Regions from separate parts of the Leptolyngbya sp. UWPOB_LEPTO1 genome, predicted to be linked through region 2. Evidence: predicted binding sites of a transcription regulator. Region 2 holds the regulator's gene; each other region holds the start of a gene.
The links. The regulator NtcA, encoded in region 2, controls nitrogen genes in cyanobacteria. The targets are predictions, from matches to a motif close to TTTGTANNNNNNNNTACAAA.
Positions count from the first base shown of each region.

Region 1: the regulator NtcA is predicted to act here: its motif matches at 5,036-5,055, upstream of J0L70_RS25830 (MSMEG_0572/Sll0783 family nitrogen starvation response protein).
Region 3: the regulator NtcA is predicted to act here: its motif matches at 5,606-5,625, upstream of J0L70_RS05165 (DUF3155 domain-containing protein).

Region 1 covers NZ_JAFLCJ010000023.1:17,927-25,822, reverse strand. The annotation lists gene uvrB (excinuclease ABC subunit UvrB) at 1-1,341, opposite strand, end outside; gene J0L70_RS25845 (CsbD family protein) at 1,542-1,730, shown strand; gene J0L70_RS25840 (TM0106 family RecB-like putative nuclease) at 1,979-3,475, shown strand; gene J0L70_RS25835 (MSMEG_0569 family flavin-dependent oxidoreductase) at 3,677-4,945, shown strand; gene J0L70_RS25830 (MSMEG_0572/Sll0783 family nitrogen starvation response protein) at 5,119-5,601, shown strand; gene J0L70_RS25825 (Nit6803 family nitrilase) at 5,654-6,634, shown strand; gene J0L70_RS25820 (MSMEG_0568 family radical SAM protein) at 6,627-7,703, shown strand.
Region 2 covers NZ_JAFLCJ010000001.1:255,607-263,502, reverse strand. The annotation lists gene J0L70_RS01180 (RNA polymerase sigma factor, RpoD/SigA family) at 60-1,046, opposite strand; gene J0L70_RS01175 (vWA domain-containing protein) at 1,914-2,531, opposite strand; gene fabI (enoyl-ACP reductase FabI) at 2,556-3,356, opposite strand; gene ntcA (global nitrogen regulator NtcA) at 3,796-4,467, shown strand; gene J0L70_RS01160 (DUF3084 family protein) at 4,587-5,984, shown strand; gene J0L70_RS01155 (RuvC family protein) at 6,019-6,450, shown strand; gene J0L70_RS01150 (DUF3146 family protein) at 6,464-6,724, opposite strand; gene pth (aminoacyl-tRNA hydrolase) at 6,721-7,335, opposite strand; gene J0L70_RS01140 (TatA/E family twin arginine-targeting protein translocase) at 7,335-7,634, opposite strand; gene psbH (photosystem II reaction center phosphoprotein PsbH) at 7,774-7,896, opposite strand, start outside.
Region 3 covers NZ_JAFLCJ010000002.1:480,776-488,671, forward strand. The annotation lists gene J0L70_RS05125 (Fur family transcriptional regulator) at 1-350, opposite strand, end outside; gene J0L70_RS05130 (DUF4332 domain-containing protein) at 589-1,044, shown strand; gene J0L70_RS05135 (GNAT family N-acetyltransferase) at 1,089-1,619, opposite strand; gene J0L70_RS05140 (hypothetical protein) at 1,806-2,531, shown strand; gene J0L70_RS05145 (response regulator) at 2,586-3,236, shown strand; gene J0L70_RS05150 (hypothetical protein) at 3,325-3,474, opposite strand; gene J0L70_RS05155 (PadR family transcriptional regulator) at 4,073-4,465, shown strand; gene J0L70_RS05160 (cofactor assembly of complex C subunit B) at 4,539-5,057, shown strand; gene J0L70_RS05165 (DUF3155 domain-containing protein) at 5,253-5,570, opposite strand; gene J0L70_RS05170 (GAF domain-containing sensor histidine kinase) at 5,894-7,123, shown strand; gene J0L70_RS05175 (S-layer homology domain-containing protein) at 7,292-7,896, opposite strand, start outside.

The DNA of each region.
Region 1 (7,896 bases), on a different contig from region 2:
CGTGCGTTCTCGTTTCTCAACTCGAATTTTGATCTCATGCAGCAGATCATCGACCTGCCCTTGAGTCGGGCGAACAAAGACTTCAGGATCAAGCACGCCCGTCGGTCGAATCACTTGTTCAACCACACGATCTTCTGAAATTTCGAGTTCCCAATCGCCCGGAGTCGCAGAAATGAACACACACTGATTCACCTTTGCCCAAAACTCCTCTGCTTTCAATGGGCGATTATCTGCCGCACTCGGCAGTCGGAATCCGTGATCGATTAGCACTTTCTTCCGCGCTTGGTCACCGTTGTACATGCCTCGAATTTGCGGAATGGTCACGTGAGATTCATCGATCGCAAGTAACCAATCATCCGGAAAGTAGTTCAGCAAACATTCCGGCGGATCGCCAGGATTGCGTCCTGCTAGATGTCTCGAATAGTTTTCAACGCCATTGCAAAATCCCACCTCTCGCAAAACTTCCAAATCGTAGCGCGTGCGTTGTTCTAAGCGTTGAGCTTCTAGTAATTTTCCTTCAGTCTCAAGCTCAACTAAACGCTGTTTTAGCTCTAGCTCAATGTCATCGCAAGCTTGTTGTAATCGGTCTTCGGGTGTGACAAAGTGACGCGCCGGATAAATACTCACTGCGTCCATACTTTGCAAAGTCGCACCTGTTACCGGATCGATATAGCGAATCGCATCGATTTCATCGCCGAAAAACTCGACTCGAATAATGCGATCTTCGTAAGCTGGTCCAATTTCTAGAACATCCCCTTTGACTCGGAATTTGCCCCGACCCAGATCGAGATCATTGCGAGAATATTGCACAGACGCGAGATCCCGTAAGACTTGCCGTTGATTGATCTCTTCTCCGACTCGCAATGGAATCGACGCATTCAAGTATTCCGAAGCAATCCCTAACCCGTAAATACAGCTAATTGAAGCTACTACAATCACATCGCGACGTTCAAACAGCGATCGCGTTGCCGAGTGCCGCAACATATCAATTTCTTCGTTAATCGAAGCGGTTTTCTCAATGTAAGTATCGCTGACCGGAATATAAGCTTCAGGCTGATAGTAATCGTAATAGCTGATGAAATACTCAACTGCATTATTTGGAAAGAATTCGCGCAATTCATTACACAGTTGGGCTGCCAGCGTTTTGTTGTGAGCTAGGAGTAAGGTCGGTTTGCCAATTTTCTCGATCGTTCTCGCGATCGTGTGCGTTTTTCCGGTTCCAGTCGCGCCGAGCAGGGTTTGATAACGATTGCCTGCCTGAATACTTTTGACCAGTTGTGCGATCGCTTTGGGCTGGTCGCCAGTCGGCTCAAAGGGAGTGTGAATGTTAAATTCTGGCATTGTGAATTCACTGGGGTTCTATTCAATTTTAGCGGTTTCTTTTCCGGCAGTGGCGGCACTTCTCTATCGATCGAGGGAGAAATTGATCACGCAACAATCCAACTCTAGCCAGACTCAAAAATTAAGAAAAATCGTTAAATTCGATACATATCGATAGCGCTATCGACTGATTTATCAACAAATTTCTAAGGAGAATGATCATGAGTTTAGAAGAAAGAGCGAAGGCAGCTGCGAAGAACGTTGAAGGTAAAGTTCAAGAAGCTGTAGGCAACATCACCAACGACCCAGCCGACAAGATGGAAGGCAAAGCGAAACAAGCCGAAGCTGGCGCGCGCAACGCTAAAGAAGATGTGAAAGACGCAGCGAAAGATGTTGTTGACCGTGCATAGTCGCTCTTAATTTTCACTTCAACTTGATCAAGAGATGCCTGAGCTGGGCATCTCTTTTTTACGAAAAACCGACATTTTGAAAAAACGTAGCTTAATTTACATTTAGTTTCCGCTTAAAGTCAGATTGTTAGAATAAGTTAGATCTATGTCTAATTGTTAAGAAATTGTGATTGAGAAAGACGATCGAGCGTAATCTGACGATGAAGACACGATCCCGCAGACCGCCTAATTTTTGTTAATTTATAGGCATGTTTATTACTGCTGATCTCCTGCTCAATTATCAACGCTGTAGTCGTCGAGCATTCCTCGATCGATATGGAGATGCTGAGCAAAAAGATCCGCCCAATGATTATCTGCTGAAACTGATTCAAGACAGTGCAGAAAATCGCCGACAAGTCCTCGCAACCGAAGATCAAGAACATCGCCAACCGACTTATAAAAGTGGAGATTGGCAAAAAGGTGCGGAAGAAACCTTGAAGTTGATGCGGGCGGGTGTAGAAAGAATTTATCAGCCGATTCTGCTAGCAGAAGAAGGAAATGTAACGCTGGTTGCGAATCCAGATTTATTAGTCAAACGACCGGGACAATCCATTTTTGGCGATTGGATTTATGTTCCGACTGAGATCAAACTCAGCAAGCGTCCGAAGCAGGAATATCAAATTATCGTGGCGTACTTTGTGAAGGTGCTGGCTGCGGTGCAAGGAGCTTGGGTCGAGGAAGCTTGGTTGATTTTGAAAGAACGGGGCGCGTTTGCGGTGGATTTGTGGGAAATCATTCCGCGAATGGAAACGATTCTGACCAGTTGTATTGAAGCGGTGACAGGCGAAGAAGAACCGGAAGTGTTTATTTCTCGCAGTCGATGTAGTTTATGCCATTGGTTCAGTCATTGTTATGCGATCGCCAAATCCGACAATCATTTATCGCTGCTTCCCGGTGTGACTCAATCGCGTTATGCACAATTACAAGCGTTAAATATTACGACCTTAGAAGCTCTAGCTGAAATTCCTGCAAATCAGTTAGAACCGTTACCTGGATTTGGCAGCGAGACGGCGCGCAAGTTGGTCAGACAAGCGCGAGCAACTTTGCAGAATGTGGCGCTCTTAGGTGAAAGTTTAGCCGCACATACGGTAGGAAAACGACCGTTTGTGATGCCAACGATTCCCACGGCTGCGATCGAGCTTTATTTTGATATCGAAGCTGAGCCAAGTTTGAATCTGGTGTACTTGCATGGCGTGTTGGTCGTCGATCGTCTCCAGCAGACGGAAACGTTCCATCCCCTGCTTGCAGAGAAACCAGAAGAAGAAGCGATAGTGTGGCAAAAATTGTTGGATTTAATGTGGGCGTATCCGAATGCGCCCATTTTTCATTTTTGCCCCTATGAAGTACAGACGATGGAGCGATTGGGTAAAGTCTTTGAGACGCCTGATGAGTTGGTGAAACCGTTGCTGACGCGATTCATCGATTTGCATGATTACGTCACACAGACCGTGACGCTTCCGGTTGAGAGCTATGCGCTGAAACATATTGCGCGATGGGTTGGGTTTGATTGGCGCGATTCGACGGCAAATGGGGCACAGTCGATCTATTGGTATGCTCAGTGGTTAGCAACGGGCGATCGCAGTTATTTAGACTCGATCGTGATGTACAACGAAGACGACTGTCGAGCGACCTATCAGGTGAAAGAGTGGCTAGTTGAATTTTTAGAAGCGGCGACTTTAGCCGATGATTTTGACTACGCGGTTTAGCGGTGAATCGAGAATCGTTGATGCTCAAGTTCATGAATCCGATGCGTAAAATCTGATGAGCTATCGATAGTGAGAGGGAGACGTGATGTGCGATCGCGCTGACTCTCTTTACAGCTAGACTCATCCTTCCGGTAGTGAAAACTACAACGCTCCTCTACATCGCGCTTTACGCTGCCTAAAAATGCGCTCGTGGAGTTTTCAATGCAAAGCCATTATCCAGTCATTATTGTTGGCGGAGGGCAATCAGGCTTATCGATGAGCTATTGCCTGAAGCAGAAGAATATTGAGCATCTGATTTTCGAGAAACATAAGATCGCTCATGCGTGGCAAGCCAAACGCTGGGATACTTTCTGCTTAGTGACTCCAAACTGGCAATGTCGGCTCCCAGGCTTTCCTTATGCAGGCGACGATCCGCGCGGATTTATGCAAAAAGATGCGATCGTCGATTACATCAAGAGCTATGCTGCTTCATTCGATCCACCGATTCGAGAAGGCGTTGAAGTCTTGAAGATTATCAAAAATGACGATCGATTTGAGCTAACAACTTCAATTGGCGATTACACAGCCGATCAAGTTGTCATCGCCGCGGGAAGCTACCATCGACCTAAAATTCCACGTCTCTCTGAACGATTTCCATCAGAGATCGTCCAGATCCATGCATCTGAATACAAAAGTCCAGACTTTTTGCCTGATCGAATTCTAGTCGTAGGAACTGGACAATCCGGCTGTCAAATTGCTGAAGATTTGCATCTTGCAGGTAAAAAAGTCCATCTTGCTGTCGGAAGTGCTCCGCGATCGCCTCGGCTGTATCGCGGTAAAGATATCGTGGATTGGTTAGATCAGATGGGGTACTACGATCTCTCGATCGACGATCATCCTCAAAAAGAATCGGTCAGAAGTAAAGCAAATCACTATGTTACAGGTCGCGATGGCGGACGAGAAATTGACTTGCGGCACTTTGCGCGAGAAGGAATGAAGCTCTATGGCAGATTGAAAGATGTCAATGGCAGCACGATCGAGTTTGAGAACAATCTCAAACAGAACCTAGATCATGCCGATGCAGTTGCCGAAAGTATTAAGCGAACCGTCGATCAATTCATTGAAAAGAACCAGATTGATGCTCCAATCGAGCCACCTTACCAACCTGTATGGGAGCCAGACTCAGAAGAGTTAACGCTGAATGCTGCTGACATTGAAGCGATCGTGTGGTGTACCGGATATCAATCTGATTTTCGCTGGGTGGAAGTTCCAGTGTTTGATGGCAAAGGCTATCCAGGACATGAGCGCGGCGTAACGCAGATTTGGGGCTTGTACTTCCTCGGCTTACCTTGGCTCTATACCTGGGGTTCTGGACGATTTTCAGGCATTGCAAGAGATGCTCAGTATCTTGCAGATTATATTGCTGCAAGAAAGAAAGTCTCACAAGATAGTGCTTGGAGTGTTGTGAATGAGTTTTTACTCGGATCATGACCTGTTGATTTAGATAGGTCAGTTTTTGGGTTTTGCTAGCTGTGTAACCCTTCGATCAAGCTCCCTAGTTTTATGATCAGTGTTCTAGTTCTAGTAGCCAGCACTACAAAAGTTAGTAACCAATCCCCACTAATCTTGCAGCAAGCTCATCTATCAAATTTAAGGAGATCGCTATGCCAGAGGTTACAGCTCCCGCACATCAAACTGGCGATTTCTTTGTAGACTACGAAGAAAAAGTTTTTCCAGATGTCAAAGCGGAACCTGGCGAGAAAGCTTTAGTCACGTTTCACACCGTTGCTTTTGAAGGCTCGATCGGGTTTGTGAACTTGCTTCAAGCTACTCGATTACTCAGAAAAGGCTTTGAAACTTCGATTTTGCTCTATGGGCCTGGTGTAACTTTGGGGGTACAACGCGGCTTCCCGAAACTCGGAGATTCTGCTTTTCCGGGACACCAGAACTTCAATGATCAACTGAGCAAATTCATGGCAGAAGGTGGCAAAGTTTATGCATGTCGCTTTGCATTGCAAGCGCTCTATGGTCATGGTGAACCTTCTTTAATTCCTGGAATTCGACCAATTAATCCATTGGATGTCTTGGATCTCGTTCTGATGCATCGCAAAGATGGTGCATTTATCCTCGATACCTGGACACTTTAAAAGCTCCGAAAATCTCCGATTGCAAGTCTAATTTTCACTTACCTCTCCCACAATGACAGATGCTCACATTGTTCGAGCGGCAGCCGTACAAATTAGTCCAGTCCTGTTTAGCCGTGATGGGACAACCGAGAAGGTTTTAGACGCGATCGCGTCCGCTGCCAAATCAGGCGCGCAGCTCGTTGTCTTTCCAGAAACCTTTATTCCGTACTATCCTTACTTCTCGTTCATTCAGCCTCCAGTGCTAATGGGCAAAGAACACATGCGGTTGTACGAAGAAGCTGTGATTGTTCCTAGTCCAGTTACAGATGCGATCGCTCGTGCTGCTCGATCCTATGGTGTCGTTGTCGTTGTGGGAGTGAACGAGCGAGACAACGGATCGCTCTATAACACTCAGCTTGTTTTTGATGCGAATGGAACCTTGGTTTTGAAACGCCGCAAAATTACGCCAACTTACCATGAGCGCATGGTTTGGGGACAGGGAGACGGTGCGGGACTAAAAGCGATCGACACTGCGATCGGGAAGCTTGGAGTGCTTGCCTGTTGGGAGCATTACAATCCACTCGCGCGCTATGCCCTGATGGCACAGCATGAGCAAATTCACTGTTCACAGTTTCCAGGCTCAATGGTTGGGCAAATTTTTACGGATCAAATCGAAGTTACCATTCGCCATCATGCTTTAGAAGCAGGCTGCTTTGTTGTGAATGCGACAGGTTGGCTCTCGCCTGAGCAAGTTGCACAAATTACGAGCGATGAGAAGCTTCAGAAGGTTCTAACAGGTGGTTGTAATACCGCAATTATTAGTCCCGAAGGTAGTCATCTTTGTCCACCGATTTTAGAAGGAGAAGGAATTGCGATCGCGGATCTCGATTTCTCGCTGATTACGAAGCGCAAGCGCATGATGGATTCTGTGGGGCATTATGCTCGTCCTGATCTCCTTCAGTTGCAGGCAAATTTTGATACTCAAACGGTGCTAAAGGAGTCGCTCGAAGTGCAGCCAGCAGAACAGTTTTTAATCCCTAACCTCAATGAATAAGCAACAACTCATTACGGACTTACAATCACATGGATTGAAGCTGATTGACTCTCAAATCGGTGCATCAGGGCGACAAGGTGGAGCAGGACCTTCAGATCACAAAGCAGTGACGATCGAAGGAACAACCATTATGGTTCCGATTTACAATACACCTGCTGCAAGTTCTCCCTATAGCACTAATCAAACGGCTCAAGTTTTAGAACTAAATGGAGAAGCGATCGCCCCGATTAGTTTTCCTAAGCAACCCAAGTTCTACAACCTCACCACAGAAGACGGGATTCCTTACTGGAAGATTGCGTTACTTCATAGTCACGATGTCCTTGCAACCACAGTTTTGCAGACCTGTATGCGATACAGCGATGCGGCTACAGCTTGTCAGTTTTGCGCGATCGGGCAATCTTTAGCGGCAGGGAAAACTATTGCTCGTAAAACGCCAGCGCAACTTGCAGAAGTTGCAGAAGCGGCAGTTCGGCTCGATCACGTGAAACACATGGTGATGACGACCGGAACACCAAATACGAGCGATCGCGGTTCAGCTTACCTGACAGAATGTGCAGCCGCCATCAAAGCAAAAGTAAATCTTCCCATTCAAGCTCAATGTGAGCCACCGGATGATTTTGCTTGGTTCGATCGGATGAAAACGGCTGGAGTGGATAGCTTAGGAATGCACTTAGAAGCGGCTGATCCAGAAGTGCGAGCAAAAATCATGCCGGGCAAAGCTTCTGTGCCACTAGATTACTATTACAAAGCTTTTGAGGCATCCGTCAAAGTGTTTGGTCGGGGTCAAGTTAGCACTTACTTGCTTGCAGGACTCGGTGATAGCTTAGAGACTTTGATTGAAATGTGCGATCGCTTAATTCGTCTCGGTGTTTATCCGTTTGTTGTGCCGTTTGTTCCGATTACAGGCACGCCTTTAGAAGGACATGCTGCTCCAGATCGTGACTTTATGCTGGCTTTGTATCAGCAAGTTGGAGCAATGATCCAGCAATCAGACTTCTCTGCAACTGAGATGAAAGCAGGCTGTGCAAAATGTGGAGCTTGCTCTGCTTTATCCAATTTTGAGTCTTAGGGGAATAGTTTGTTAATCGTGTACCAGAAAACATTTTTTCGCTGCGTTGCGATTCCGCCCTCGATTAAAATCGGGGCTAACAAAACGAAGTCCACTAAAGGGACTAAAACAGCCAGCCTGAGAGTGTTCCAGTCCCTTCAGTGGACTTTTCTCTATTAGCCCCGATTTTAATCGAGGGCGAGGCAGAATCGGA
Region 2 (7,896 bases):
CAACCAAAAAAAGGGGGCATCAAACTGATGTCCCCTCTGTGAGTTATAAAACCCTAAACTTAGCTAGCAATGTACTCGCGCACATTCGCCTTGCGACGACGTAAATGATCCAAAGCTTGCCGCTCTAGCTGACGAACCCGTTCCCGGCTCAAGTTTAAGCGATCGCCGACTTTTGCCAGCGATAACTCGTGCCCATCTTGCAACCCATAGCGCAAGTTCAGCACTTCTTTCTGCTGCGGAGTCAAATCCGTCATCAACGTTTCAAGATCCTGACGGAGCAAGTCTTGAGTCAAATAAGCATCCGGTGAAGGACCATTATCCTCAAGTAGCTCTTGCAATTCAGTATCTTGATTATCTCCAACTCGTAAGTCTAGCGAGACAGGCTGACGAGACATCAATAAGAACTCCCGAATCTGTTCCGGCTCAAGCTCTAATTCCGCCGCGATCTCAGCCGCCGTGGCACTGCGCCCTAATTTCTGAGCTAGCTCGCGCTGAACTCGCTTAATCTTATTCAGCTTCTCCGTAATGTGAATCGGTAATCGAATCGTCCGGGCTTGCTGAGCGATCGCTCTTGTAATCGCCTGACGAATCCACCAGTACGCATACGTCGAGAACTTGTACCCACGAGTCGGATCAAACTTCTCTACGCCACGCTCTAAGCCAAGTGAGCCTTCTTGAATCAAATCCAAGAACTCTAAATTACGCTTCTGATACTTCTTCGCGATCGACACAACCAGGCGAAGATTCGCTTCGATCATCTTCTGCTTAGCGCGACGACCCCGTTGAAAAATACCATTCAACTCAGAATCACTGAGATGAACATGCTCAGAAAACTCCTGCTGCGTCGGCGCGTGACCCAGCTTCTTCTCAAGCTTTTCTTTCTTCTCTTGCAAGGTCATCATCTGCTGAACCTGCTTCCCGTAGAGAATCTCTTGCTCGTGTGTCAACATCGGCACACGACCAATCTCATGCAGATACGTCCGCACCATATCAGCCGTATAGGTGGGGCTAGGAGTGGATTTAGATTTGGTATTGGCAGTAGCCATGTGCAGTCAACTCCGTGAAATGAAAACTTTAGACAACAAACTCGAATCGATTCCAAGCCGATACAGGAATGAAATGCTGTTTAACTCCACCCTGGGAAGGGGGATAAATCTTTAGCACGCTTACAAAATAAGGGGTACAAGCACGAACAGCCGAAAGTGTAGCGGTGAGGTTCAGGACTCTAAATCGAAGTCGTTTCGACTTTACTTAATGATAAGACGAATTCTAAATAAAGTAAAGAGCCTTACAGGGAAATTACTCAGGAATTTCAGCAAATATTTAGCTTTCCAAAGTAAATTGCAAGACATGGGCATTACCCTAAAACTTCATTTAAAACTTGGTGAATTGATTCTTCTATAATGACGGTTTGATTTACAGTTGGATAGAGTCTCTAGAGAGGGATAACCGTACTTTTTTAAGTGCTGCTGTTATGATTTCTGACTTGCGCATTTAGAGAATGTTCCAGTGAGCCAAACCCCGTATCCATCAACTGGTCTATGGATTTCATTCTGACAGTTCAATCCACAATTTATTGTGAAAAAATGGGGACATTTTAGGCTACTTTTCAGATATGAAATTGAAGTGTCATTAAGGTGACGATTTCATTAAAAACTGGATCAAGGCTGCAACATTGGTCAGCTTAAAACGAAGAGCAATTATACTTATCGAGAACCGTCATCAGTTTTGCGACGCGGGTCGGTATCCCGATGAGGTTCGGAGCTTTTCGTTGTGGTTTCCTGGCTATTCCTTCAGGTAGGGTATTGCTGCTGCGACTGACCAATTGGGTGCATCGAGTCGATTGACTGGGCTTGCGATTTTAGGCTCGATCGCTGCTCATTCTGCCTAAACTTAATCGCTGTTTTAGCGTGCTAATCTACGATCGCATTCAACAACACTTCTGCCAAACTCATATCTGCCATATCATCCATCGTCACCGTGTCGCAGATATCAAACTTTGCTCCTACACTTTGAAGCTGATCGTCGAGAACCTTCAAGAATTTTGTCGCACTGGCGTCTGAGCCAACTTGAATAAAAGAAATGGCTAATTCTTCATCGCGTTCCATTTTCTGTGTCGCTTGCACGATCGCTTCAATCACAGCTCGACGATCGTCCGGCTCACCATCGGTAATGACTAAAATGGTTTCTCCAGTTTTGCTCTGTCCTGTGGCTTTGCGGCGAAAATAATCTTCGGTGGCATCCCGCAACACTGCTGCCAGATTGGTCGAGCCAACCGGATCGTTTTCCATAAAAATCTGTGCGACTTTGCTCGTCGTCACATTCTCGTACCGTCTGAATCGGCTAGAAAACGTATAAACCGTAATACCATCGGGATCAAACTGCTCGCATTTGCGCGCCAGTGCCAGCGTTGATTCTTGGGCTGCTTCCCAACGACTGCCGCCCCCAATTTGATCATTGGTAGACATACTGCCACTTTTATCCAAAATCAAGGTGTAGTCTCGATTTTGCAAAGTTTCAAAATTGGGCACGGCACATCTCCTATCGTCTAATTGCTATCCAGCAGTGGGCTTCGATCCCGTCATCCCCATAATTTCGTAGCCTGCATCGACGTAGATCACCTGACCCGTGATCCCGCTTGATAGATCACTACAGAGAAATGCTGCGGTATTCCCGACTTCGATCTGCGTCACCGTTCGACGTAACGGCGCAACTTCTTCAACGTGGTGAATCATATCGAGAATGCCACCGACTGCCGAGGAAGCCAATGTCCGAATCGGACCTGCTGAAATCGCATTGACTCGAATATTGTTCTGCCCTAACTCATTTGCGAGGTAGCGCACGTTCATTTCCAATGCTGCCTTGGCAATTCCCATGACGTTATAGTTCGGGATGACTTTCACACCACCGAGGTAAGTCAGCGTCACGATACTACCGCCTTCGCTCATTAGAGGTTTTGCGGCTCCAGCTAGTTGCACCAGCGAGTAAGAACTGATATCCAACGCCAGCGAATAACCCGCGCGCGACGTTTTGGAGAAATCGCCGGATAAATCATCTTTGCTAGCAAATGCGAGACAGTGGATCAGAATATCCAACTTGCCCCATTTGTCTTTCACGGTATTGAATGCGCTCTCAATCTGTGCGTCATCTTGCACGTTCAACGGCAAGAACAAACTGGGATTGAGCGGCTCGGTCAAGTCGGCAACTTTCTTTTCCGCTTTGCCGGTTGCATCCGGTAGATAGGTGATGCCAATATTTGCGCCTGCTTTGTGTAGCTGCTGAGCGATGCCCCATGCGATCGAGCGGTTGTTCGCGATTCCCGTTACAAGTGCGTTCTTTCCAGTCAGGTCTAGCATGGTCTTCTACCGTGTAAAGCATTTATGAGGATAGCAGAAAGGGATCCCTCTCGAACTGCTCCTCGCTGACGCGATCGTCCCAAGCTTGGCGAATCGAGGATCGAATTGCGTCATTTCTCAGTTCGGTTTTTCTGCCAGCGAATCCTCTCTGATTCTGGTTCGGAATCCTTCATGATTCCTTAATGCCTCGTCCTAGAATATTCGTGCTTTCACGGTATGATCTGTGGAAATTATTGGGTCTGCCCAGAAGATTCCAGTAGATCGACTCGAAATTGCGCCTTCTTCTTAGAGAATTTACTGAGTTTTCTGAAGATCAAAGCGAAATTGTAGTTTACGACACTAAAACAGATCATAGACTCAGTTTTAGTGGTCTAAAGTCATCGATTGCTTACATAGACTGTTAGACTTCCCAGCTTCACTCGATACGACAAGGAAAGAAATGGTAGTGACCAAGGATAAACCGCTTGCAGCGATGTTTCGTCAGATTGGAGGGGGAGCATATCCTCCTGTTGTAGAGACGTTTGAACGCGGTAAGACCATCTTCTTTCCGGGCGATCCGGCGGAGCGGGTCTACTTTCTCGTCAAGGGTGCGGTTAAACTCTCACGGGTGTACGAGGCAGGAGAAGAAATTACCGTCGCGCTGCTGCGAGAAAACAGCGTGTTCGGGGTGCTTTCTCTGATCACAGGACAACGTGCCGATCGCTTTTATCACGCAGTTGCCTTCACCCCTGTCGAATTGCTGTCTGTTCCGATCGAACAAGTTGAAAAAGCGCTCAAAGACAATCCCGAACTCTCAATGCTGATGCTGAAAGGCTTGTCGTCGAGAATTTTACAAACTGAAATGATGATCGAAACGCTGGCGCACCGAGATATGGGATCGCGTCTTGTTAGTTTCCTCCTGATTCTGTGTCGTGACTTTGGTGTGCCCTCACAAGAGGGGATCATGATTGATCTCAAACTGTCTCACCAAGCGATCGCTGAAGCAATCGGCTCGACTCGCGTCACAGTCACCCGCTTACTGGGCGATTTGCGTCAGGACAAAATGATCTCAATTCACAAGAAAAAAATAACCGTTCATAATCCGGTAACGCTTAGTCAACAATTTACCTAATTCGATTAGAATTCAGTCCTGAGTGACTCACGCGAATCATAGAGCGAGCAGTCATAATGAAAGGCAAAGTCTGAAAGTGCCCTTAGAGTGCAGTATGTCTAGGGGTTTGTGGGAGCGTCATGTCCGATGTCGGGCTAATTCTAATTTTGGTGGTGTTGGTGTTAGGAGGGGTGATCGCGACAGTCGGCGATCGCTTAGGAACGCGCGTGGGAAAAGCCCGCCTCAGCTTGTTCAATCTCCGTCCCAAACAAACAGCAGTTGTCGTGACGATTTTGACGGGCACGCTGATTTCTGCCTCTACGTTAGGCGTTTTACTGCTTGCCAGTCGCACCTTTCGAGAGATGGTGTTGAACTTCGGGCGAATTCAAGCCGACTTGCGGGCGACAAATCGCGACCTCGATAAAGTCACGGCTGATCTCAAAACCACAGATCAGCGAAAAGCTGAGGTTGAGAAAGATCTAGAGCAAGCGCGATCGGAACGTGCCCAAATTGAGGAATATCTCAAGCGCCTCAATGCCAATCTTCAAGTTTCAGTCGCTCGACAACGAGAAACCGATGCCCAACTTCGCAGGACAGAAGCGCAGCGAGATCTCACCCGCAATCAGCTAGAAACAGTTTCTCAGCAAGCACTCTCGCTCCGCAACGAAATCAATCAACTGGAATCTGAGCAGCAGGCGTTAATTGAACAACGGGATCAGGTGAAAGCCCAAATTGCGGAACGAGATGCGCAAATTGCGGAACGAACTGCCCTGATTGAAAAGCGCGATCGCGAAATTAATGAGCGCGATCAAGTCATTGCTCAACGCGAAGCAGAATTGAAAACCCTGGAACAGCAGAGAGCTTTTCTCGTGGCAGCCGTTCAGCAAATTCAGCAAGATGTGGAACAGATTCGCCGAGGTGATCTGGCAATTTTTCGGACACAAGTGCTGTCTTCAGGTGTTGTGCGCGTCGTCGAACAAGGTGGAGCCAAAGCAGCGGTCGATCAATTACTGCAATTGGCAAATCAAACCGCGATCGAGTCGCTTCGCCTGGGGCAGAACAATCAGCAAATTGTGCAAATCCCGATTGCGGAAGTGCAAAACCTCATTCAGCAAATTCAAGATGGTAAAGATTATCTGGTGCGGGTGCAAGCCGGGGCAAATTATGTTCTCGGTGACGACCGAGGCGTTGTCGTGAATATGAGTGCGGTGCCGAATCAGGTTGTCTTTTTAGCAGGAGATACGATCGCGACTCAAACGCTGGAACCGTCTAAACTGTCCCCCCAGGATTTTCAGAAAACCTTACAAGATTTGATTGCGGCTTCTAATGCCCGTGCCCGTGTCGCAGGGGTGATGAATGACAGACTAGAGGTTGAGAAACTGTTGAGTCTGGGATCTTTTATCGATCAGCTTCGCCGCTATCCGAATTCGATTGAATTGCGGGCAGTTGCATCGGATGTGACTTACACAGCGGGACCGCTCAAAATAGAATTAGTAGCGGTGCAGGATGGGCAGGTTGTGCTGCGGGCATCGAATTAGCAATCTGTAGACAGAACAACGGCAAGAGGTGAGTATGGCGGAACAGCCCGTTATTCTGGGATTTGATCCAGGGCGACAAAAATGCGGAGTCGCAGTGATGGGAGTCGATCGCCGAATTTATTATCATCAAGTGATCTCGTCTGAAGAGACGATTTCGACGATCTCATCTCTGAGGAGTCAGTTTCCGATTTCGCTGTTGGTCATGGGTGATCAGACTTCTTCTAAAACCTGGCGGCAGAAGTTAGAGACTGATCTCAGTGAGCCGATGCGAATTATCACCGTCGATGAGCGCAATAGTTCGCTAGAGGCGCGAGATCGCTATTGGCAAATGTATCCACCGAAAGGGCTAGCGCGGCTGATTCCTGAAGGGATGAGAACGCCGCCGCGACCGATTGATGACATTGTGGCAATTCTGTTGATTGAGCGGTATTTAGGGCGGTTGGTGAGTGGAGGAGTAGGGGAGTAGGGAGTGGGGGAGTTCACAACTCCGCCCGAATCGTAAACGAATAATCCCCACCCGGTTCAAGCTGATAATCTTTCGCTTCCAAAAATCTCCCTAGCGGTTCCTTAATCAAGGCTCGTCCGAGCGAAGGCTGAATGTTCAGCAATCCGCGTCGAAAATGCCAGTGAAACTGCCACTCATATTCGTTTGCTCTGACCTCGCCTTCGATACTGCCCTGTTGCCAGGACTGGCGCAAAATGCGGACATGGGCAGTGGTTTCAGGGAGACGTTTGCTCATGATGCAGACTTCGACTCTACAGATTGATTGTTGTAAAGGCTCATGGCTTTTTCAACCCCTTGCTTGAGACTGAGTTCGACGGCGCTGACTGTGAGGTTTAAAACCTCATCGATCGCACCTTTCTCATTCGGGGCAAAGGTTCCTAAGACATGAGATACCGCATCTTTCTCGTTCGATTTGGCGCTACCGATACCAATTCTTAGGCGAGGAAATTTCTGAGTTCCCAGATGAGCGATCGCGGATTTCATTCCATTTTGCCCACCGGCTGACCCGGATAACCGCAATCGTAATCTTCCGACTGGCAAATCCATGTCATCGTAAATGACCATCACCGCTTCGGGTGGAATTTTGTACCAATCGACGACCGCTCGAATCGCTTGACCGGAATTATTCATATAAGTCGTCGGTTTCAGCAAGCGAATCTTGCCGACCGGACTCATTCCTTCTCCAAACCAGCCTTGGAATTTTTTATGTTCGGACAGTCCAATCTGCCAGAGTTTTGCTAAGCGATCGATCGCCAGGAACCCGACATTATGACGAGTATTTTCGTATTTGCTGCCAGGGTTTCCTAGCCCAACGATCAATTGCGGGGACGTTGCTTCGGAGGACATTAGGACTCTTTCTCGATCGGGGTGACAGCGACAGTCTCCTCAACCGTTTGAGGGTCTTCTGCCGGGGCGATTTTTGGTTTTTCTTCTAAAGTTGCTTCCATGGTCTGTGGAGCCGAGGCAGTCAGATTTTCTGCTTCGCGTTTGAATTCATTCTCAAATTCTTTAGAAGCGTCCTGGAAACTCCGGATCGCTTTACCCATACTGCGTCCAATTTCTGGCAGTTTTTTGGGACCAAAGACTAAGAGTGCCACGACGAGGATCAGTACCATTTCGGGTAAGCCGATGCCGAAGAAGTTCATATCGATCTCCTGATGTCAGTCAAGTAAAGGTGGAGTAGGGAGTGGGGATTCGATCTATTGTAGGGGTTCCCCTCAATCCCGCTCCTAAAAAAAAACCCGGAAAACTCCGGGAATGATTTTGCTAATTGCGTTTTTGGGTTTAGTTGCCCCAATCAACGTTAAAGCCATCGAGAAGCAATTCTTGGTTATAGATTTGCAGAATGATCAGCAGAAATACCAAGAAGAGTGCCATAAAGACTCCCATCAAAGGGGTGGTTCCCCA
Region 3 (7,896 bases), on a different contig from region 2:
AGCTGGATGTGAACGTCGAGAATTTGCTGAGTGTCAATACAGTTCACATGACTGTGAGCATCGCTAATATTTCCGTAGAGTCTGCCATCAGAGCGCTCAATACATTCGATGATGCCTTGCTCAGAGAGAGCTTCTAGGTTCTGATACACCGAGGTATGCCCAATGTCTTTGCCTTGCCGATTTAAACGATCGTAAATCTCGCGTGCTGACAAATGTTCTTGGTCGTGCCACAGCAATTCCAGAATGAAGCGGCGCTGGCGGCTCAGACGCATTCCCAAGACTTGACAGCGTTCGATCGCGTCATCTAGGCAACGAATCGGTTTGAGGTCTGACGAGGTTTCAGTGTTCATCGGTGAGCAATACGGATTTGAAGTGGGTTGTTTATCGATCGATTGAAAATTTTGAAACAGTGTAGAGTCAAATTATTTTGTAACTCTTAAAGTAAGAGTCTACCAATTGCGTGATGATCAATTATCTGTCCTATTTCTATCACATGCTAAAGCGAAATCGCTACAACTTTGCTTTTTATGATTCCTTTCATGAAGAGAGTTCGTTACACTGAAATATCTCAATTCTTGCGGATTTTTTGTGGCTTACTCTTCTAATCCTCCAAAACGAGCGAGACTCGTCTCTGCTAGCTGGGCGATCGTGCAACTACCGGGACTTGCTGCTGACGATGCAACTCGATTAATGGATCATGAAATTCGGACGACGCTAGAGTTACTCAAGCTCGGTCAAACTCAAGACAAAAGAAATCTGCTGGCAACCCATCTTCAAGTGCCAATTCGTCAATTAAATAAGTGGGTTGCGCTGGCTGATCTGGCTCGAATTCCCAGTGTAGGATGCGAATATTCAGGCTTACTGCTGCATGCCGGGATCGCCTCTCCCGCTCAATTGGCTCAAACCTCGATCGCAGCGCTACACCGCCAACTACTCCGTCTCCATGTTTCTACGATGCAGCGCCGTGATCTCTGCCCCAGCGCCGACTCTATTGGACTATGGATTCATCAAGCCAAACACCTTTGTGCAAATCGAGAGACTTAGCAGGAAGTGGGCACTCTTATTGAAGTGGAATCGCGGATATAACCTTAATCCGGATACCAAAACATCCCTTTGATTCCTTCTGGATCCTGCATGAAGCCCAAATTTCGGTAGAAATTGACAACATGGGGATCAGCGAACAAAGTGATATTACTGATATCCTCACTGCGAAGCTTCTTAATCATGAACTTCATCAGAGCCTTACCTAGCCCCTTGCCCTGGAAGTCCGGATGCACGACCACATCCCAAATCGTCGCGTTAAACGCATGGTCAGAAGTGGCGCGCGCAAATCCGACCAACCGTCGTTGGACTCCTCGCTGCTCCCACATCGAAGCCACCAAAAAACTATGCTGAATTGCCTTTTTTACTTTCCTCAGCGGACGGCGCGACCAGCCGACTGCATCGCACAATTCCTCAAGCTCATACAAATCGATCTCTCGCTCTGTTGAGAAGAAAATCCGAGGAGTGGCGCGATCGCTCGCTCCCTCACCGGAGCCGGGGACAACATAGCTCTCCGTCGAAGTCGGTTTCTCGATCGAAGCATCCGTACTACTAAATAAGCTTTTCCAAAAACCCATGCAAGCGTGGTGATAACAGTGAAGCAGTAATAGTTAGTATATCTCTCGGATTTAGGTTGCATTCTGCCGATTTTATGGAAATGTTGGCAATTCGTATCTTGGGGTTGCGCTTTCCAATATCGTCTCCATTCTAAATTCCACCCCAAATTTCTATCCGCGTGTCGTCTAAGGTCAGTCTCCACCACTATGGCTCTGGGTCTAAAATCGTCCACACTAGAACTGTTAAAGCGTTTCAACCGAGCGTTTCCGCAGTTTTATGAGCAATTTGTCAGCAGCGAAATCCAACTGCAAAATCTACGACTGGCTTATCAACTTTATAAGTCGAAGCAGGCGGTGATTGAACTGAAATCTGAGGGCACAAAAAGCGCGCTCCATTTTGCCTACCGAAATCAGTCGTTCTTGCTCAGCGATATTTTTGGGGTTTTAGCAGCATATGGATTGACGATTCACAGCCTCAGCCTGTACGGGCAGATTTATCCCCCGATGCTGGTGTTTATCAAACTGATCGTGTCTCGCAGTGGAAAAGCCCTCACCGACAAAACCTCTGAAAACGTCTGTCGGGCAATTCGAGAAGCGCTCGCGGGGCGGTTTGAAGTCGAAGAAATGCTGGCGGTTGAGTTCAATCTAGATGCAGGTCTAGAACAGGTAGAGACAGAGTTCTATGTCGATCCAGTTTTCCATTTGCCTGCTTTGCTGATCGAAGCCGACAACCAGCCGGGACTCTTCTACAAGGTGATGTATGCGATTTGGCAAGAAGATTTGCTGGTTGTCAATGCCAATTTGCTAGTCTGGCGGGGACGAACGCGGCTGATTTTATATCTGTTAGGACCAAACGAAAGCTTGATTCCAGAATATCTGGGTCAGAAGATTGCCGAAGGCGTGAAGCAGCGACTTTTAGGGCGACGCTTTTAATTTCTGGGAATCCGCCCCGCTATCATGGATGATAGCCATTTTTTAGCGTGCTCTATGTCATCAATCACCCTTCCAGCTTTACGGGTTTTGATTGTAGAAGATGACCCTATGATGCAATTGGGGTTGGAGCAGTCCTTAGAGGACTATCCAGAGTTAACAATCGTCGATCAAGCCAATGATGGCTATTTGGGAGTTGAAGCGGCGCTCAAACATCGCCCCGATCTGGTTGTTATGGACATTGGCTTGCCTCGATTGGATGGCATTGCTGCAACACAGCAGATCAAAGCTGCACTCCCGAATGTTCGGATCGTCATGCTGACTTCGCATACGTCTGAGAACGAAATTATTGCAGCGCTATCAAGTGGAGCGGATGCTTACTGTATTAAGGGCGCAGATGTGACGCGTTTAATTGCTGCGATCGCAGCAGCTTGTGAGGGCGCGACTTATCTTGATCCCCAAATTGCCCGTCGCGTGATCGAACATCTCAAACCCCCCGCAGCGGACAATACGATCGGGCAATTATCCCAACGTGAACATCAAGTCCTCAGATTAATGGTTGATGGCTTGAGCAATCCAGAAATTGCCGCAAAGCTTTATCTCAGTCCCAACACCGTGAAGACTCATGTACGAGGCATCATGAATAAACTCGCAGTAGACGATCGAGTTCAAGCTGCGGTTGTTGCTTTGAGAACAGGATTAGTCTGAAAATTTTAGCTTTAGAGAAAATAAAATTTCTTCGATTGTTTCGGGTATGAAGCTTAAACCGAATTGCGCAAATTGTTGAAGCTATTCTTTAAAGTTTGTTCCCGATCTGTGGCGCATTTGCCAAAAATTCATCATTTTTCTCGGTAGAAAGACCGCTGATGAGCAGGCGCGATTCTGGAATTTCTGAAATGTCGATCCGAAGTCCCAAAACGGCAGAAGGTAAGCTTAGCTCGACCATAAACATCCTGAATCGACCGTAAGGATCATGAAAAAGATTCACCAGAATTGCAATAATTCTTCAAATAGCATCAAATCCCTAACCCAACATCGATTACAGTACAAACTAATTTACTTCAAGACCCACAAATTAACGATCCAAGTTTAGAATCAAGATGTACAATTTGTAGTCAGTTAAGCCAGTTAAAGAAATTACTGCTTAAGAAGACGATTTGAGATGCGCAGCTTGATCTACGAATAGACAAGTTCAGAAAGGCACATTGCTTTCCTGCTTCTTAACCACTGATTTCTCATTTTGGCTCGTTCAAAGCAACGGTGCTGCGATGATAACCCCCAACTTCGCGAATCATTAACTTGATCCTGCGATGTGGGTACTCCGCGAATTGTAGAGTTTCCCAAACTCGCCTACATATCTCGGCAATTCGCGTTAATTTAATATTTCACGCAGGAGGATTAATCCTTTGGGAGGACGGCAAACCCTATCGCGTGATTGTTAATGTAGGGTTATGACCCTACTCATTGTGATTTCGATTGATTGAATTGATTTAATCGATCGCTTTCTCAAACAAGTCGTTTCTCACATGCCTGGAATCAGACAGATGAAATTTGAGGATATCTATCAATTTTTCAAAGATCCGCCCCCTTTCTATCTCAATAAAGAACTGGCGGTCTGTTATGTGTTAGCGGTTCTCTTACGCGGAGACTCCTACGGAACCGAGCTAATCCAATTGCTCGAAACCGAATATCCGCTGTACCGCTTATCGGATACGGTTCTCTATAGTGCCCTAAAGTTTCTTGAAGACGAAGAAATGGTCACCGGCTACTGGAAAAAAGTCGAAGGTCGGGGTCGTCCTCGCCGCATGTATCAGATTAAGTCTGAGGCAATGCAGCAGGCGCAAGATCTGGCTCGGCTTTGGCGAGAGTATGCCGTTAAACGCGAAAATGCACGAGAAAATTCGGGCGTGCCCGCAGTCAGTGGGGCTGAGAAATAACAGTGGAGATCTGAGAATGATCCCCATTGTTGTCTAAACTTGTGGTGTAACTGGGATTTTGTCTTCTTGCGCCATGAATCAGCCTATAATTGCCTCGACGTTTCTCCTCACGGTTCTATTAATGATTGGGCTGTTTTTCTTCATTCGCGCCTCAGTCAAAGATAGAACCCAGGAGGTGCGATTGCTCTCTGAGCAGCCTGAAGATTCTCTGATGGCGCAACTGCGCCAATATTTTGGACAGCGCTCTTACCGAGTAGCTGCGATCGATGCCGATTTAAATCAGGTGACGTTTGAAGGAGTTGTCCGTCCAAGCGTTTTCCTGGCGGTATTTTTGTCGCTGCTTGCTTCGGTGGGAGCGCTGTGTTTTGCGTTAGTCCTGACGATGGTGCTACCCGATGGGTCGAATTTCTGGTGGGGCTTGTTGCTCGTGTCGCCTCTAGCTGGTGTTTTTTATTGGAAAGGGGCAGAGCGAGTGGAGCAGGTTTCGCTGAAATTGGAAGGGGGCACAGATGCGCGCAGTGTGATTACTGTCAGAGCACATCGTGATGAATTGGCAGAATTGCAGCGATCGTTGGAACTGCAAGCGGAATAGAAAATTTTTAGACGGGAATTTCTAGACAAAAGCTCTCCTCGTTGCGTTGAGGAGAGCTTTGATGAAGTGAATGCTGGGTAACTGAGTTTAGCTTGCCCAACTAGGTCAGTAGCGACCGGCACTACCACCAAATCTGCATTCAGGGCAAGCAAAATTTGGAAAACTCGAACTTGATCCGGATCGAGATCTGAACGCTTAGCGGCTCCGTGAAGGAACAGCAACCGCATCGATTTCATCCTCAGATGTTCTCAGACTTGGGAATAAGAAGTGATTTTCTTCGACGTATTGTGCGCCAAACAAACCTTTCTCTGCCCAAAAATAGCGATCTGTAGTATGCTCGTTTCTCTTAACCAGTAACAGCGCAGGCGGCAGAATGCCTTCAGCGTGGATAAACTTGCGGGCAGCGGTAACGGGCTTATCTTCGCCACACTCAATGCTAAACTGAGGAACGCTTTCTAAGATCCGTCTTCCTTCCTGCCGACGACGACTTTTCCGCTTACGTCTCCTTGCCAAACCCCGTACCTCCTTAAGTTCCAAACTGCCTAAAAGTTGTAATGATCGTTACAAAATCCGTCGAAAATATATCAGCTTCAGCCCTGGATTTCAACTTCTCTTAACGCATCTACATAATTTCTTAAGGTTGTTTTCCGAGTTCTTTTGCTATGTAACGACTAAAATGAGCGCTTACGTCAGCAAAAGTTGCGGAAAGTCGGGCAAAAGTTAAGAAAAACTGGTGCGAAAGAGTTGGGGATCAGGACTATCTATTAAATTAATAAGAAAAATTACTCAACGTCAATCCTATTTCTTAGATTCATCCGGCAGAAAAGTCGATGCTAATGCCTACAAGTTCCGAATTCATTGAGTTGTGTCGATCACAAATTGCATTGCTGACTCAGGCGTTAGGCGCTTCACTAAGCGTAATCTATCTAACGGAAGAATTAGTTGAAAGTTCTCAAGCCCGTTTGATCCCAGTTGCAGCGTATCCGGATAATTCTGTGGCATTGGAGCGATCGAACCGTTTGGCGCTTCCTTCCTCGGACATTCCAGAACTGGATCTAGTGACAACAGGACTGGTTCAACCCCGGCAACTCGTCTTGCCGTTGATTCATGAAGAATTAGTCTTTGGGTTGTTAGTGACAGAGCGCGAAGATCGACCTTGGACAACTTGGGAGCGATCGCAAGTTGAACGAGTTGCGAGTACGTTAGCCCTCGCTTGTGTGATGGATCAACGGGCGCAGTGGTTGGATCAGGCTCAGCGACAACATCGCTCGATGCAAACGCAGCAGCATGACGTTTTAGATAATTTGCTACATCAGTTGAAAAGTCCCGTCACAGCATTGCGAACGTTTGGCAAATTGTTAGTGAAGCGGTTACAGCCGGAAGATCCGAATCGCAATATTGCAGGCAGTATCTTGCGGGAAAGTGATCGCGTGCAGGAACTCTTACAGCAATTTGACCAAGCGATCGATTTAAATCCCGTGGATGCTTTATCAGAAAATCCAATCCGCCCGATTCCCTTGCTTCCGGCTGGAGTGCTGACGGCATCAAGTTTAGAATTAACGCCTTGTTCGATTCATGAGATTTTGCTGCCCTTAGTGGAAACGGCTCGTGCGATCGCGCAAGATCGCAATCTTCTCCTGCGAACAGAAATACCACAATTTCTGCCCCTTGTTTCCGCCAATTCTGGGGCTTTAAGAGAGGTATTGAGTAATCTTATCGATAATGCATTGAAATATACGCCTAGCGGCGGAGAAGTGCATATTAGGGCATATTCTCATTACGATCGCATCTGTATTTGGGTCAGTGATACCGGATTGGGAATTCCACCGGAAGATTTAGAGCACTTGTTTGAGCGGCATTATCGGGGAGTGCAGGCAAAGGGAGATATTCCAGGCACGGGGTTGGGGTTAGCGATCGCGCGTCGATTGGTGGAACAGATGAATGGCTCGATTCAGGGGTTCAGCCCATTGAAAAAAGAGGGCTGGATTCCTCAAGGCATCCAGCCCCCTAAACAGGGGACAAGTTTTTTAGTGATACTTGAGACTCATCGCGAGCGTGAGTCTTGAGATCTAAGTTTTGGGCCTTCTGAAACTCAGAAAATTGAGACCGATGGCAGTCCTGAGCTGTGAAGTGGGGAGGAGGATCGTTCTTTGAGTGGCTCCCCACTCCCGATCTTTTTGAGTATTCACAGCTCAAGATCGCCCTAGATCTTGGTCAGCAGAGTCGCTACGCAATTATGAGCGAGGCAAGATCAATTCGCTGGTGAGACGGAGATTGAGATCTGCGTTGGGGCGAATTGAAATCAGGTCAATGCGATCGCCGCCAAAGATCAGGCCAGCTAATGCACCGACTCCTGTGCCGATAAGAACTTCACCTGCTCTGACGTTGCGATCGCCTGTAACAGCTGCGATACCCGCAGCAGCAGCGCTACCTAATGCAGCATCTTTGAGGATTGTGCCTGTGTTTGCGCCACGGCGGATCGATTCAGTTGTGGTGATCGGATCAGAAGTCGCTGCGATCGCAACCTTCTGACCATTGGTCAACGTCAGTTCAGACGCAGTAAACTGTGCTGCACCTTGAGACACGGTTAATTGACCAGAGACTTGGCTACCTGATGGGATCAAGACCGTACCATCAGCAGTGACAATGTTTTGAGCAACTGTAAGCGTGATCGGAGTGGGTTGCGGTTCATTTTGTGCCAGCAAGATCCGTTCAGCATTTGCATAGCGCAGAGGAATGGCAGTTCCGGCAGGAATGTTGATCGCTTGCGGTTGAGGTGCAACTTGACCGACGATGTAAGGAGATTGAATCGCAGCTAATTGTCCAGTACTAACAAGGG